DNA from 2 places in the Lysinibacillus sp. EB271-A1-10B genome. Region 2 is predicted to be linked to the other one. Evidence: a T-box and tRNA genes for the amino acid it is inferred to sense, from the RefSeq annotation. Region 2 holds a T-box; the other holds one or more tRNA genes.
What was found. A T-box is a leader RNA that pairs with one kind of tRNA and senses whether it is charged. The one in region 2 lies ahead of argS (arginine--tRNA ligase), so its partner is inferred to be a tRNA-Arg.
Positions count from the first base shown of each region.

Region 1: it encodes a tRNA-Arg, which carries the amino acid that the T-box ahead of argS (arginine--tRNA ligase) is inferred to sense. The anticodon was not compared.

Region 1 covers NZ_JBYTDL010000018.1:67,409-74,323, forward strand. Annotated here, with positions in the region: gene AC3WSK_RS19475 (AAA family ATPase) at 1-1,572, opposite strand, end outside; gene AC3WSK_RS19480 (hypothetical protein) at 1,808-2,320, shown strand; gene AC3WSK_RS19485 (hypothetical protein) at 2,394-2,738, shown strand; gene AC3WSK_RS19490 (HU family DNA-binding protein) at 2,841-3,224, shown strand; tRNA gene AC3WSK_RS19495 (tRNA-Arg) at 3,741-3,817, shown strand; gene AC3WSK_RS19500 (hypothetical protein) at 3,917-4,171, shown strand; tRNA gene AC3WSK_RS19505 (tRNA-Arg) at 4,739-4,808, shown strand; gene AC3WSK_RS19510 (hypothetical protein) at 4,851-5,105, shown strand; gene AC3WSK_RS19515 (YonK family protein) at 5,105-5,353, shown strand; gene AC3WSK_RS19520 (metallophosphoesterase) at 5,350-6,534, shown strand; gene AC3WSK_RS19525 (hypothetical protein) at 6,549-6,785, shown strand.
Region 2 covers NZ_JBYTDL010000003.1:136,366-143,280, forward strand. Annotated here, with positions in the region: gene AC3WSK_RS05845 (serine hydrolase domain-containing protein) at 1-316, opposite strand, end outside; gene AC3WSK_RS05850 (hypothetical protein) at 1,162-1,476, shown strand; gene AC3WSK_RS05855 (FAD-dependent oxidoreductase) at 2,240-4,123, shown strand; T-box leader at 4,282-4,501, shown strand; gene argS (arginine--tRNA ligase) at 4,620-6,293, shown strand; gene AC3WSK_RS05865 (MFS transporter) at 6,467-6,915, shown strand, end outside.

The sequences.
Region 1 (6,915 bases), on a different contig from region 2:
CTTTATCATGCCCTCTTGGTTAGCAGAGTAAACTTGAACACCTTCACGAATCTTTGTAGCTAATTCAATGATTCCAGAATCTTGGGCTTGACGGTGAACTTGATTTAACTCAATAGTTTTGAAGTATTGTGTTTGAAGTAAATCACGAAGCACATCCCCATGCCCAATACCTGAAAGCTGACCACTGTCCCCTACTAAAATTACCTTAGCACCATCTTGAACTTTAGATAACATTTGGTTAAACAGGCCTGCATCTACCATTGAACTTTCATCAATGATTATTACATCATAGAATGATTTACCACCACCGATTTCTTCATCATCTGACTTCTTAACACCAATTCCAAACGTGCGGTGAATTGTTGCAGAGTCAATATCTTTCGATAAAAGAACCTGTGAAGCTTTACCACTCAATGCACATGCTTTATAAGTAAGGCCTAAAGAGTTTAATACCTCGACAATCCCTTTGACTACAGTGGTCTTACCTGTACCACCTTTACCATTTATAATAAACACACCGTGCAGAACACTCTCACGAATAGCATTTTTTTGCTCGTCAGTATATTTTACATCTAGCGCCGCCTCAGCGTCTTTGATTGCTTCATCAACATTAAAGCCAATTGGTGCTTCATATCTAGTAGCAAGTCTCAGTAAATTTCGTAATGTGTTGCGCTCATTGTTGTACATAAAAATAGAAGAAATTCTCTTATCCCCCTGTTGCCAATAGAAGTTTTTCTTACCATCCTCTGAATTCATATAGTCGCGAATATATGTGCCATTAACATCAAGTTCCTTGATAGCCTGTTCTAGGAACTCCCGCTCATTGACCCATGAATGCCCTTGATTAGCAATTTCATCAAAGTAGTATTCTGAGTAAGCCTTAATGCGTTTTGGACCAAACTTATCTTCCCCACGCATAAGAGCTATGTTGTCAATTCTTTTGAAGCTTAGACCTGAAACTATACATAGATAATATAAAGATTCTTTTGCTTTGAATAGCGCAATTGTAGAATTTCCAAACTTCTCAACAATCTTATTCAACATTCTCCCTGATGGGTTCAAGTCAGCAAGTTCCGAAATTAAAGCTCCTAGGTCTTTGTTTCTCTTGATTTCTCTCTTAATCTTTAGAGCTGTAGCTTCCCCGAAACCCTTTATTGTAGTTATATCAATTATATTATCTCTAATATCATCTACAATCATATTGTTAGGAAATGCTTCAAGAATCAGCTTTGATTGATACTCTGATAGAACAGCTTGTAAGAAGCGCTGTTGTGCTTCTACTGTGTCAAGTGCTTCTATATGAATACGAATAATCTCATAGAACTCACCATACTTAGCGTCTGTCTGCAAATCCGTTACTTCAATGTCATACTCTTGCCCCACATTCATAGCCATTGGAATGTTACCTCTAATAACAAAGTTGTTATAGCGATTCAGCTCAGGTTCGAAGTCACCCTCTATCTTAGTTGGTGCAACGCTCACAATGCCCCACATACTTTCTTCCTTATAGTACAGCACCTTTGCAACCTTGACTTTTAGGCGGTTAGTATTTTGGTGTAATATGTTTGGCAATTTTATCCCTGCTTTCTCCTGAATATACTTAAACGCAACCTTTTCATGTCACTCTCTTATTTTATATCATTACATTACTTTTATAAATATATTTATATTAAAAACATATATAATTAAAAAATAATATTTTTCAAAAAACACATCCAAAAATTACGAAATAATATATAATAACTAAAGTCAAAATCAACTACAAAAGGTTGGTGAAAGTTACATTATATAGGAAGGAAGATTTAGCATGGCACACATTACTAGTAAGGACTTAATGTTTCAACCCTTCGTCATGAATGACATTGGCGTGGTTGAGCTTTTAATAGAATTTAGATACAAATATGATGATAACCTTTTCTTAGGCGGCGGTAGCACACTTGACGTTACAGGGGTTAAAGCTGTTAATCAAGAAGTGATAGCGACTTATGCTTCATTGGACAGACTAATCAATCAATGTAACTTCACGAATCAACAGTTACTTCTTATTAAAATGGTTGAAAAAGGCTACACCCATAGAGAAATCGGTGAAGCTATAGGCATTGAGAATCAGAATGTCAAGAAAGCGCTCAAGACCGTTTACAAAGCAGTCGTGAAAGAGAATGAGCGTCAATGGCGTAGAGTAATTTACACAAGCACTCTAGGTTTAAAAACAAAACAATGTAATAAGTGCGGTGAACACCTACCTGCAACAAACGAGTTCTATAGTGACAATAAATCAGCAAAAGATCGTTTACTTTCCATTTGTAAAACATGTCGCTAAATCAGCTTGTACAAAAAAGTATTGCAAATGTCACTTCCCACCGCCTTAAAGAATGAGAGGGTTAATTAATAAAATGAAAATTTTACTACCACACCTAACAGTGAACTTAGATAGTTCGCTAAATTTTGCACAACGCAAGCAAGTCATTGAACACCTTCTTAAAGAAGAAATTGAATTTCTAGCTCAGACAATGACATTGGAAGAATATCTATTGTTTACTTGGGAAAAGCAAAACACTAAAGTAATTTTGGATATGTTCGCTTACTACCTCACTAAAGAGGAAAAGAACCTAGAAGTCTTATCTCATAAGAAAGTAAAGGAAATTAGCAAAGGCTCAGAACGCTATAGTAATTTCTCTTGTCTATCAGAAGAAGATAAGGAACAACTAGGAATCACTATTAATAGTAGTGAAGATTAACTTACGCTAAAAATAACATAATAATATATCGGATTATTAGTTCGCTGCCCAAAGGCGATAAAATCCATTTTATTTTTCAGAGAAAAAGGAGCTTATATCAAAATGGCTAAATTAGGTCGTACAGATTTTATTACAGGAATCTTAGCTGAGGAACTACAAGATACACTACCAACGATGCGTGTATCAAAAGCGTTAGCTAAAGAAATCTTAGAAGGTGACACAGATAGCGTAGAAATCCAAATAACAAAAGACTTCGGAACAGCAGTTCTTGATTCAGTAGAAAAAGCGTATGTTCGTGCTATCGTTGAAAGTCAAGTTAATATTGGTTTTGGTACTTTAGGTCAGTTCAAGGTTGAAGTAAAACCTGAGCGTACTTACCGTAACCCTCAAGATGGTTCACCAGTGGTTAAACCAACTCACTTGGCTACAAAGTTTGCTGTTTCAAAAACTTTCAAGGAAGTATTAGAAAAAACAGTTATTAACTAATTCAGGAAATGATCGGTGTGATACTGTGTGAATTTCACCTTTTTATTCGGATTTTATTAAAAAAACCACTATTTTCAAATTATTTTGATAAAATCGTTTGTTAAAGTAAGATAATAATATAATATGAAATATACAAGGTGAGTCACTTACCTATTTAAGCTACTGCTAATAAACTTATTGAACGCAAGGTGTTATTCCTACCTCTTTAACATCTTGCGAACACATGAGTAAGATAATAACTAAACTCACAAACAAGACAAATACATAAATTAGGATTAAGTAAACACCTGAGACATAATTAGTAAGTAGGTTAACTCAAAACTTGTGCAAAGCAATCTTAGAGAGCGTTACACCTAATCAAGTACTACAAAAACAACTAAAAGAACTTTGGGTGCTACCTACCCTTCGCAAGATAAAGTGAGAAGTTCTTTTTGATTTCATAACTTAAACCTCCTCAGAATCAAAGTTTGAGCGTAGTTCTTCCCTTAACTACGCTCAATGCTGAAAATCAAATATGCGTCATTAGCTCAATGGATTAGAGCAACAGGTTTCTACCCTGTCGGTTGGGAGTTCGAATCTCTCATGGCGCGCCAATAAAATTTGGGGGCATTTGACGTGGACTACGGCACTCGATTTTCTTTCGAGTATTTAGAGTTTTGAATACCCTATGCCCTACTAAAAAGGATATAACTATGAATTACTATATTTTAACATATGAAACTAACAACGAACTAGTTAATGAATCTTACTTGTATTCTAAGGAATCTGACGATAGTATAGATAACCGTTGGAAGGAAAGAGCATTTGAGATAGCGTTGGATAGGTATTTCGATATTTATGATGAAGAAGCAGAGAATCTTGAGATTTTTGCTTCAAACACAGCAATATCGAAAGATGATTACACAATGTATAGAATAGATGGTTTAATAAAATTAGAGTATCTATAAAAAGTTTATCGTATCATTGCATGTTCGACCACTGCCTAGTCAGCCAACAGGAGTGAATCCGTATTTCACCTTGTCTAATAAGCAAGCCTCTGTGAGTTCAACGCTCTCCTCCACTATGCGTTCGATTAGATAGTTACATTACATCTGCTTTTTAATCAAGAAACAACAGTTCGATTCTGTTCCTGAGCTTAATCTTATGAAGCTACTAATTGCTTAAGAGAATTGACAGCAATTCCATTATTAGCAGGTTAAAATCCTGTAGGCCGCTCTATGGGAGTTGGGCAGAATGTCAATCTATTGCAAAAGCGGAGTAGATTCGAATCGTATCTCCCCTCATATTACATCTTATATTCAGGAAACAAAGCAAAGTGAATAAAATTTTTCATTTACTCTCCTTTCTCTTTGTTTCTTTAATATAGGGTGTGATTCAGACACAGTAACCTTAAAACAAGCTAAAGAATCATTATTATTCTGTAAGGTGAATGTGTCTACTACATAACTGAATATTAAGACAATCAATTCACTATTAGAAAGACGTACTATTCTAATAGTGTTTTTTGTTGTAAGCGGGGCTTAGTTTAGTGATAAACATTGGATTCCGAATTCAAAGTCAGTGATTCGATCCCTTTAGCCCCTATCATAAAATATAGAATTTACTAGAGACAAGGAGAAATGTGAAATGTTACACATTAGAAAAATTAAGACTTTGTATGGTCTTAGATATGCAGTAGTTGACTTATTCACACACTACGCAGTAAAGCTTGATAAATTTGGCAAGTCTGTGAAGAAAAATGGAAAAGTCGAATACGATAAAAAACAAACTTATCACGCTGTAGATTACAGTGGTGGCGTTGCTATCTTCCCTGTTACACCAAATGGCTTATTACAAGCGAAAGCTGTTCAAAAGTCAGTTAAAGCAGGTGCTAAAAAATAATGGCAAAGCGCACTAATTCAATACAACTAAAAGGTAAACTTGATATTGATTGGACTTTAGGAGAGTTAATCGTAACTGAATCTGTTAAAGATGGCGATTTCAAGTATAGCCTAAATAAATTACTGGAAGAAACATCACTCTTTTTATCAAAGAAGAAGATTCAATCGCAACTATTAGCGAGTTCAATGTATCTTCTGAAACAGATGGAGAACAAGAAGAAGACTTATTTAAGGAAGATTAATAGATGAACACTAAACAACTTCCTAATGAAATCGTTGAAGAATACAAGTATCGAATCTGTGAGAACAAAAAGCTTCTTGGTCTTACATGGGAAGGTATTTGTGAACTTCTTAACAAAGAGCTTAAACTTAATTTCGGTGAATCATATTATCGCAAATGGTATAAAGCTTTCAAACAAGGTAGAGATTACGCTATTAAGCAGAGCGCAAATACCTCTGGAGAACTAGAAGAATTAAACGACAAAATTAAAGAGCTTGAGATTGCTAAAATGCAAGTTCAAGACCAAAAGCGTGAGTACAAACAATTCTTACGCCACGAAGCAAGGTTGGATAACTTGCTTAAAAAGCTGATTGACGCTATTAAAGATGAAATCAACAACGCTAGACCACTTAACTACAAGAAAGCAGATGTTAAATATAATGGTGACACATCTCTTACTTTAATGTTATCAGACCTTCACAAAGGAATGGTAACAGATAACCATTGGAACACATTTAATGAAGAAGTGTTCTATGAACGCATTGAACAAACAATTAATGAAATAATAGCTTATCAAGAGTTAACAGGAGCTAGAGAGCTTCATATCATGCAATTAGGTGATTTAATTGAGGGCAATCTACACCGCCTTACTAAGATTGGTGAAACAGAAACCGCAGTTGAGCAAACTAAGTCAGTAGCAGAAGCTTTGGCTAGACTTGTCGCTATTCTAGCAAACTACTTTGAAAAAGTTAAAGTTTACAGTGTCAAAGGTAATCATGACAGAATTTCTTCTCGCAAAGAGGAGGAAATTAAGACTGAGAGTTTCCATGATTTTGTCACATGGTATATGGGAGCTCGTTTAGAAAACTTGCCGAATGTTACTATGATGGACAACAAGTATGACAGCGAAATCATAGTAGCAACAATCTTAGGTAGAACTTACTTCGGTGTTCATGGTCACTTAGACAACTATAGCAAAGTGATTCAAGACCTAACAATGATGATTCAAAAGTTCCCTACTGCTATTTTCGCAGGTCATATTCACAAGAATTTTGAGAATGAGATTCATGGCGTAGACCTAATAGTAAATGGTGGTTTCGCGGGAACGAACAACTATTCAAAAGACAGTCGCCTACTTTCTAAGGCACACCAAAAACTACTATGGCTTGATAGAAATGGTCGTAAAGCTACATTCTATATCAAGTATTAAGGAGCATGAAAACAATGGAAGAAACAAAATGTCAAGTATGTACAACATATGATGCTTTCGAAAATTTAATTGAAATCGGCACTGAACCTAAGCAAGCCTTTCATATTGCCGTATCACAGTTAATTGCTAGCACGTTAGAAACAGCTATTGAAGAAGCATATGACGAAGGTTATGAAGTAGGCTTCAAAGAAGCTTCTAATGATATAGCTGAAATCGTTGGTTCATATGCGAAAGCTGTAAAAGAAGCGTAAGTTACAAAAACTACTGCTAGATCTAAAAAAAACGACTAGAAATTAATCGTAATGATTTAATCGTTTTTCGATTAGCAACTACAAATTTAGTTTTAATTTCTCAGTCGCACTAGCGAAAAGTTTGAATGGG
Region 2 (6,915 bases):
ATGTTTTAGATAATGAAGCAATCTGATAGAGCGTACTTGGGCTATTAGGTAAATCAGTGGCAAACAATCCGTAACCTTTTGTAAATAACACTTCATCTTCCTTTGCGATTAGGACGGTACCCTGAAATTTTTCATTTATCAAATATTGCTCGATTTTTTCAGAAAAGCTTCCAGATAAATTACTATGGTTGTTACGTCCAAATAATAGCAAAGCGACTATAGACACGACTACAATAACAAGAATAATAATAGAAGAAATTTTAATGATTTTTTCATATATACCTCGCAATCTATTTCTATATAGCTTTTTAAACACTTCCTACTTATTAGATACGCGGAAAAATTACCAATTTATTATGATCTTGAATCAGGGATGTAATTTTTAAAAATATGTAAGCTTTTTTGGGTAAGTTAGACAAGGGCTTATTTAAAAGTCAGAGGGTGGACGATAGATGGTTTGACAAATAAAAATAAAACAAACGTTATGAGTATTACAATCGGATAATTACATACACACTGAGGGATATGTTAATTTGTGTCTCTATTTTTTTATTTTATACAAATTATACCTGAAATACCATATAATATTTACACAAGGGAATAAGTAATACATACATTGTAGAAAAAGCTGAAAGAGTTATAAACATTTTAGAAGAAGTAATACAAACTATTGAACAATCCAAGCTGTTACCTGAGGAAGTTCAGTGACTGTCTTAGCGTCAATTATTAGCTTTGAAGTACATTGGAAGACTAAACAGGTCATTAACAGCCTAACTAGGTGTGAATTTTTATCTGAATGAAATGGTATGGAATGAAAAAAATATATTATAAAAGATACATTTTTAAGGGTTTATAATTTGTATTTATTCTTTTAACATTTGTTCCTATTGGTAGCAAACACAAAGCATAATGAGACATTGGCGGATGAGTTAGAAAGGATTGATAATGCATGAACATCTAGTAATTGAGGACATGACGCTTATATAAGCTTTTACGATAATGTAGAAATGCTTTTTTATTAAATTGATGATTAAATCCATATCGTTGTGTCTCATTGATGAAAATTATTGAACGTAAGTATTTAGTATGAAAGATTTATTCCAGGTACTCGAAAAAATGAGACTTGTTCTTTTTCAATTTCTTTAATTTAGTGGGGTTTTTATGCATAGAGAATTAAAACAAAGAATATTAAGTGAACCATCTGAATTCATTTCTTATGTGGAGAAACTAATTAGTACAAATAGATTTTACGATGGTGAAGTGCTGGAAATATCGATACTTGCCATAAAAAACGGACCTGGAAGATTATCAGATGAACAATGGCATGTCTTTATAGAAAATGGTTTATTACCTTTTTATTATGATAAATGTGAAAGATGTACCGATGATATTCCATGGTCATTTATGTTCAGTGCTATTTTTATAAATAGAGATCATCTTTGTCCTTTCTGTAATTATTTAGAAAATAAAAAATAAGTCTTTTGCCTTCCGCCATGTTGAGGAAGGCATTTATTTCACAAGAAATACAGGCTTGACATTAGTGTGGGAGATTTGGCGAATTCAGAAGTAATGGAATTAGATTTATTTGGTGGGAAAGCGGACAATAATAAATAACTATGTATCAAAAGCTTCATCATGATGGAGGTATACTTTACTCATTAGCTGCGCCCATTACATTCCTTGAAATGGAGATTTCTGTCGGAAAATGAAAAAACAATCATAAAGACCTACAACAATTTAATAGGTTCTAGTTGCTTCATTGTTACAATATCGCTAGAATGATTATGTATCTTTTTTTGTTTTAGATTATACATACATATTTATTGTTTCTTATGCTTTAAATGCATTTGGTTAGTTCTTAAAGTTGATATTCTGCTGCTATTCCAACCCCAATGATTTGCCACTACGAATATCAGTATAGGTAACTGTCAGTAGAAGACTATTATTTCATCATACTTTCATGCCGTGCCGTCCAAAATGGCACCACTTGTTATAGGAAATGAAAACCCTTGAACTCACCAAGGTAAGTTATTTTAGGTGGATTCGATTTTATCTACTGTGTGAAAAACTATTTTGAAAAGTACCTAGACTGTAAAGACCTATTAGGTTTGCTACGAACTCACGTTGAAATGTAAAACAGTTAATAACTATATAAATATGTCATGTCAACTTTTTCAAAAGGTGATCATGATTATAAACAAGAGATACAGATGGGAATTTTATCTATTGGAGGTATGTTATGGGTAAGGGCTTGGTAAGATCAGCCATATTAATAGTAGTAATTGTACTAGGTATAGGAAGTTATTATTTTATAACAGATATTAGAAGTGAAATGGCACATAAAAAACTTGTGAAAAACTATGAAAAGCCAATTCCGGAAAAAACGATAAATGAAGAATATGATGTAATTGTCATTGGTGGAGAGCCAGAAGGGGTTGCTGCTGCAGTATCAGCAGCTCGTAATGGTGCAAAAACACTTTTAGTAGAAAAGCGTGAAGAATTAGGCGGATTATTTACGTATGGAATGCTCAATTTCCTTGATATACCTCGAAATGACTCTAAACGACCAGTCAGTATGGGTATTTTTAAAGAATGGCACGACCTAGTTAGAGGGAAAGATGCCTTTGGAATTGTAGATGCGAAGGCTGCCTTTAAAAAGCTTGTCGATGAAGAACCAAATTTAACGCTTTCTGTACAAACAGAAGTCGTTAATGCCAATCTTGATTCAAATCAGCTAACATCAGTGGAATTAAAAAATAAATATGGTACGTATGCTGTAAAAGGCAAGACATTCATTGATGCTACACAAGATGCTGATTTTGCTACAATGTCAAAAGTTCCATTTTTCATGGGTGGAGAAGATATTGGTATTAAGGATAAGAGAATGGCTGTTACCTTGATGCTACATTTAAAAAATGTTGATTGGGATAAGGTGAAAAAAGAAGCAAATTCAAATACTTTTGGTGGTGCTCACCTAAATGATTCAGTTATGTGGGGCTTTACAAAGCTTCATGATGACTATAAGCCAGTACTAGAAGGTACGAGATTACGAGGCTTGAATTTAGCAAAAGTAGATGATGAATATTATATTAATGCTTTACAAATTTTCGGAATCGATGGTTTGAATGAACTTTCTAAACAGGAAGCAATTGAAAAAGGGAAGAAAGAGACTGAACATATTTTAAAATATTTACATGAGAAGTTTCCTGGCTTTGAAAATGCAGAAGTTGTGAGTTATCCGGAGGAACTATACGTCCGCGAAACAAAACATATTTGGGCAGAATACCAATTACCGATGTCTGATGTTTGGAAGAATAGTGATCATTGGGATAGCATTGGCGTAGCTGCTTATCCAGTTGATGTACAAGCGCAAACGCCTCATGATTATGGATATGTTATTTCAGCTCCAAATCAATATGCAATTCCTTTCCGTTCTTTAGTGCCGAAAGAAATCGATGGCTTGCTTGTTGTAGGTCGTTCAGCAGGTTATTCATCACTTGCAGCTGGAAGTGCACGTGTCGTTCCAACGGGTATGGTGACAGGTGAAGCAGCGGGAGCAGCAGCAGCGATAGCCATTAAAGAAGACGTAACCTTTAGAGCAATGAGCAAGGACAAAAAACTCATTAATACTTTACGAGAAGATTTGAAGAAACAAGGAGCCTTTGTAGATTCTTTTGAGATGGATTATCCTTATAAAAATGAATGGTATGATAAATCTATTCAAACTTTAATCAATTACGGTCTCGTTGTCGGTGGTTATTCGAATGACTTAAAAGTTGAAGATACAGCAACAAAGATTAAGTTTGCGAAAATGCTAAAAGAGGGCGTTCAACGTGTTAGTCCAGAGAAAATGAACGAGCTTGGGGATAAGCTGGATGTCGTTATCTATAAAGTAGCTAAAAAAGAAAAAAACCCAATTAAAAGAGATGAAGTCGCAGAACACTTGGCGGAAGTATTAGTAGGAAAGTCAAGTGATAACAACTGGAATGTATTGATTGAAAAAGGGATTATCAGTGAAAAATTAGCTAAAAGATTAACTGAAAACAAGGAATTAAAATTAAAAGAGTTGTACGCCATAATGGCTGATGTCATCCATTATGCAGAAAAGGAACATTCCCACTAATTAGTGGGGAATGTTCCTTTTCCTTTTAGATACGGTATTAATGTACGCGTAATTTGTCCTACTACCAAAATACACCATTGGAATCGATTCAATTATTTAAAAATCAAAAGACAGTTGGCTAAAAAAAGGAACTACTGTAATATAATTTGAAATTACAGTTAAATTCTGAGATGAAGAGAGTAGTTTATGGAGCAACTGGAAAGCGAATTAGGGATGGTGTGAGCCTAATGCAGGAGCCATAAATGAAACGCACTTTGGAGAAGGTTCTCAAATTTGTAGTAGAGAATATCGGGGAGTCACCTCGTTAACAATGGAAAGTGGTCATATTATATGGCAACTAGAGTGGTACCACGGGATAACTATGCTCTCGTCTCTATTTTAGAGACGAGGGCTTTTTTTATTTTCATTTAGTATGAATCGTCCGTGCACAATTCAAAATATGGACGCTTTGTTTGTCTACAAGAAAATGGATTTATGTATAGAGAGGAGAATGAATATGAATAGACAAATTGCAAAAAGTATAGCTGAGGCATTAAATAATGAGCTGTCCGTTATTGAAGTTCAAAACTTACTGGAGAAACCAAAAAAATTGGACTTAGGGGATTTGGCATTCCCGTGCTTTACGCTAGCCAAAAAATTAAGAAAGTCCCCTCACACTATCGCGTCAGACATAAAAAATAATATAAGCTGCGATTGCATACAAGAAGTTCAAGTAGTAGGTGGTTATGTCAATGTTTTTTATCATCAGCCTACGATTACTCAACAAGTTCTTAGTCAAATTGTAAAAGAGAAAAATTTATACGGGACTCAACAAGAGTCAAAAGGGAATATAGTGCTAGATTTTTCTTCACCTAATATAGCGAAGCCTTTTTCTATGGGCCATTTACGTTCAACAGTGATCGGTAATGCTTTGGCCAATATTGCCGAGAAAAACGGCTACAAAGCAATTCGCATTAATCATTTGGGTGACTGGGGAACGCAATTTGGTAAATTAATCGTCGCTTATCAAAAATGGGGAGATCAAAAGACGATTGAAGCTGCCCCAATAGAGGAACTGCTAAAAATTTATATAAAATTCCATGAAGAAGCGGAGCAGGATGATTCACTGAATGAACAGGCACGTACCGCATTTAAAGCATTAGAAGATGGGGATGAAAAGACGTTAGCTCTTTGGCAATGGTTCAGAGATGCATCACTCGAAGAATTCAAAAACATTTACGGATTGCTTGGAATTGACTTTGATTCATTCGCTGGGGAAGCGTTCTATAATGACAAAATGGCTGCTGTTGTTAAGGAATTGGAAGAAAAAGAACTGCTTGTGAAATCCGAGGGTGCTCATGTCGTTGAAATAGACAATATGCCTCCATGCTTAATAACCAAAACTGATGGTGCTACGCTCTATGCTACACGTGATTTAGCAGCTGCTTTTTATCGTAAACAGCAATATGACCCTAAAAAATCATTTTATGTTGTAGGACATGAACAATCACTTCATTTTAGCCAATTATTTAAGGTCATTGAGAAGATGGGGTATGATTGGGCAAAAGACTTGCAGCATGTGCCTTTTGGGATGATATTAAAAGAGGGTAAAAAAATGTCGACACGTAAAGGAAAGATCGTTCTATTAACAGATGTACTAACAGAGGCAATTGCTACGGCGAAACGAAATATCGAGGAAAAAAATCCAAATTTAATGCATAAAGAGAGTATCGCACGACAGGTTGGTGTAGGAGCGGTCATTTTTAATGATTTAAAAAATGATCGTCTTCATGACATTGAGTTTTCTATTGAGCACATGATGAATTTTGAAGGTGAAACAGGGCCATATATTCAATATACGTATGCACGTATCGTATCTCTTTTGGCAAAAGCAGATGCACAAAGTTATGCAGTATCGCTCGAAGCATTAGGTGAGCAAGCATGGCCTGTTATTTTATTACTCGAACAGTTTCCGAAAGTAATTACTAACTCCTTTGAACAAGCTGATCCATCACAAATTGCTAAATACGCTTTACAATTAGCACGTCAATTTAATAAATATTATGCGCAAAATAAAGTATTGGTCAATGACAGCCAAATAAAATCAAGATTAGCATTTTGTCTTTGTGTATCCATTGTGTTAAAAGAGTCGTTAGCACTATTAGGCATTGCCGCACCTAAAAATATGTAAGAACGATTAGTGTGTCTACAACATCGTGCTAGCTACAACATGCAACTAGTAATAGCTATGGAAATTGACCATTACTAGAAAAAATGGTAAAAGGGTATAGTGAGAATTCAAAGGTCTTATCAAATTTCGTTGAATTTTTAACCGTATATTTAGAGAGAAGGTTTTTAGAAAGTATGGAGAAAAAGCAAAGGCGTGTTTCCATGGTACTTGTGGTTGTTTGTATTTTCTTGGTTGCGCTCAATATGCGCCCAGCAGTCACAGGAATAGGACCACTATTTAATGTACTTTTAGAATCACTCCATATATCAAATACGAAAATGAGCTTTTTAACATCTATTCCGGTGTTTTGTATGGGACTCTTTGCACCATTTGCAGTCCCATTACAAAGAAAACTTGGAACAAAAACAGCTATTACGCTCTTACTAATCATCCTAACAATAGCAAATGGCCTACGCTTTTTAAAAGAAAGTTATGTACTACTTGTAGTAACAAGCTTTGCGGCAGGATTTGCCATTGCACTGATAGGACCTATATTAAATGCCTATATCAAGAAAAAATTCCCGAGCCGTTTTACTACGGTGGTTGGTATTTATTCATTTGGAATAGGAACAGGGGCAACATT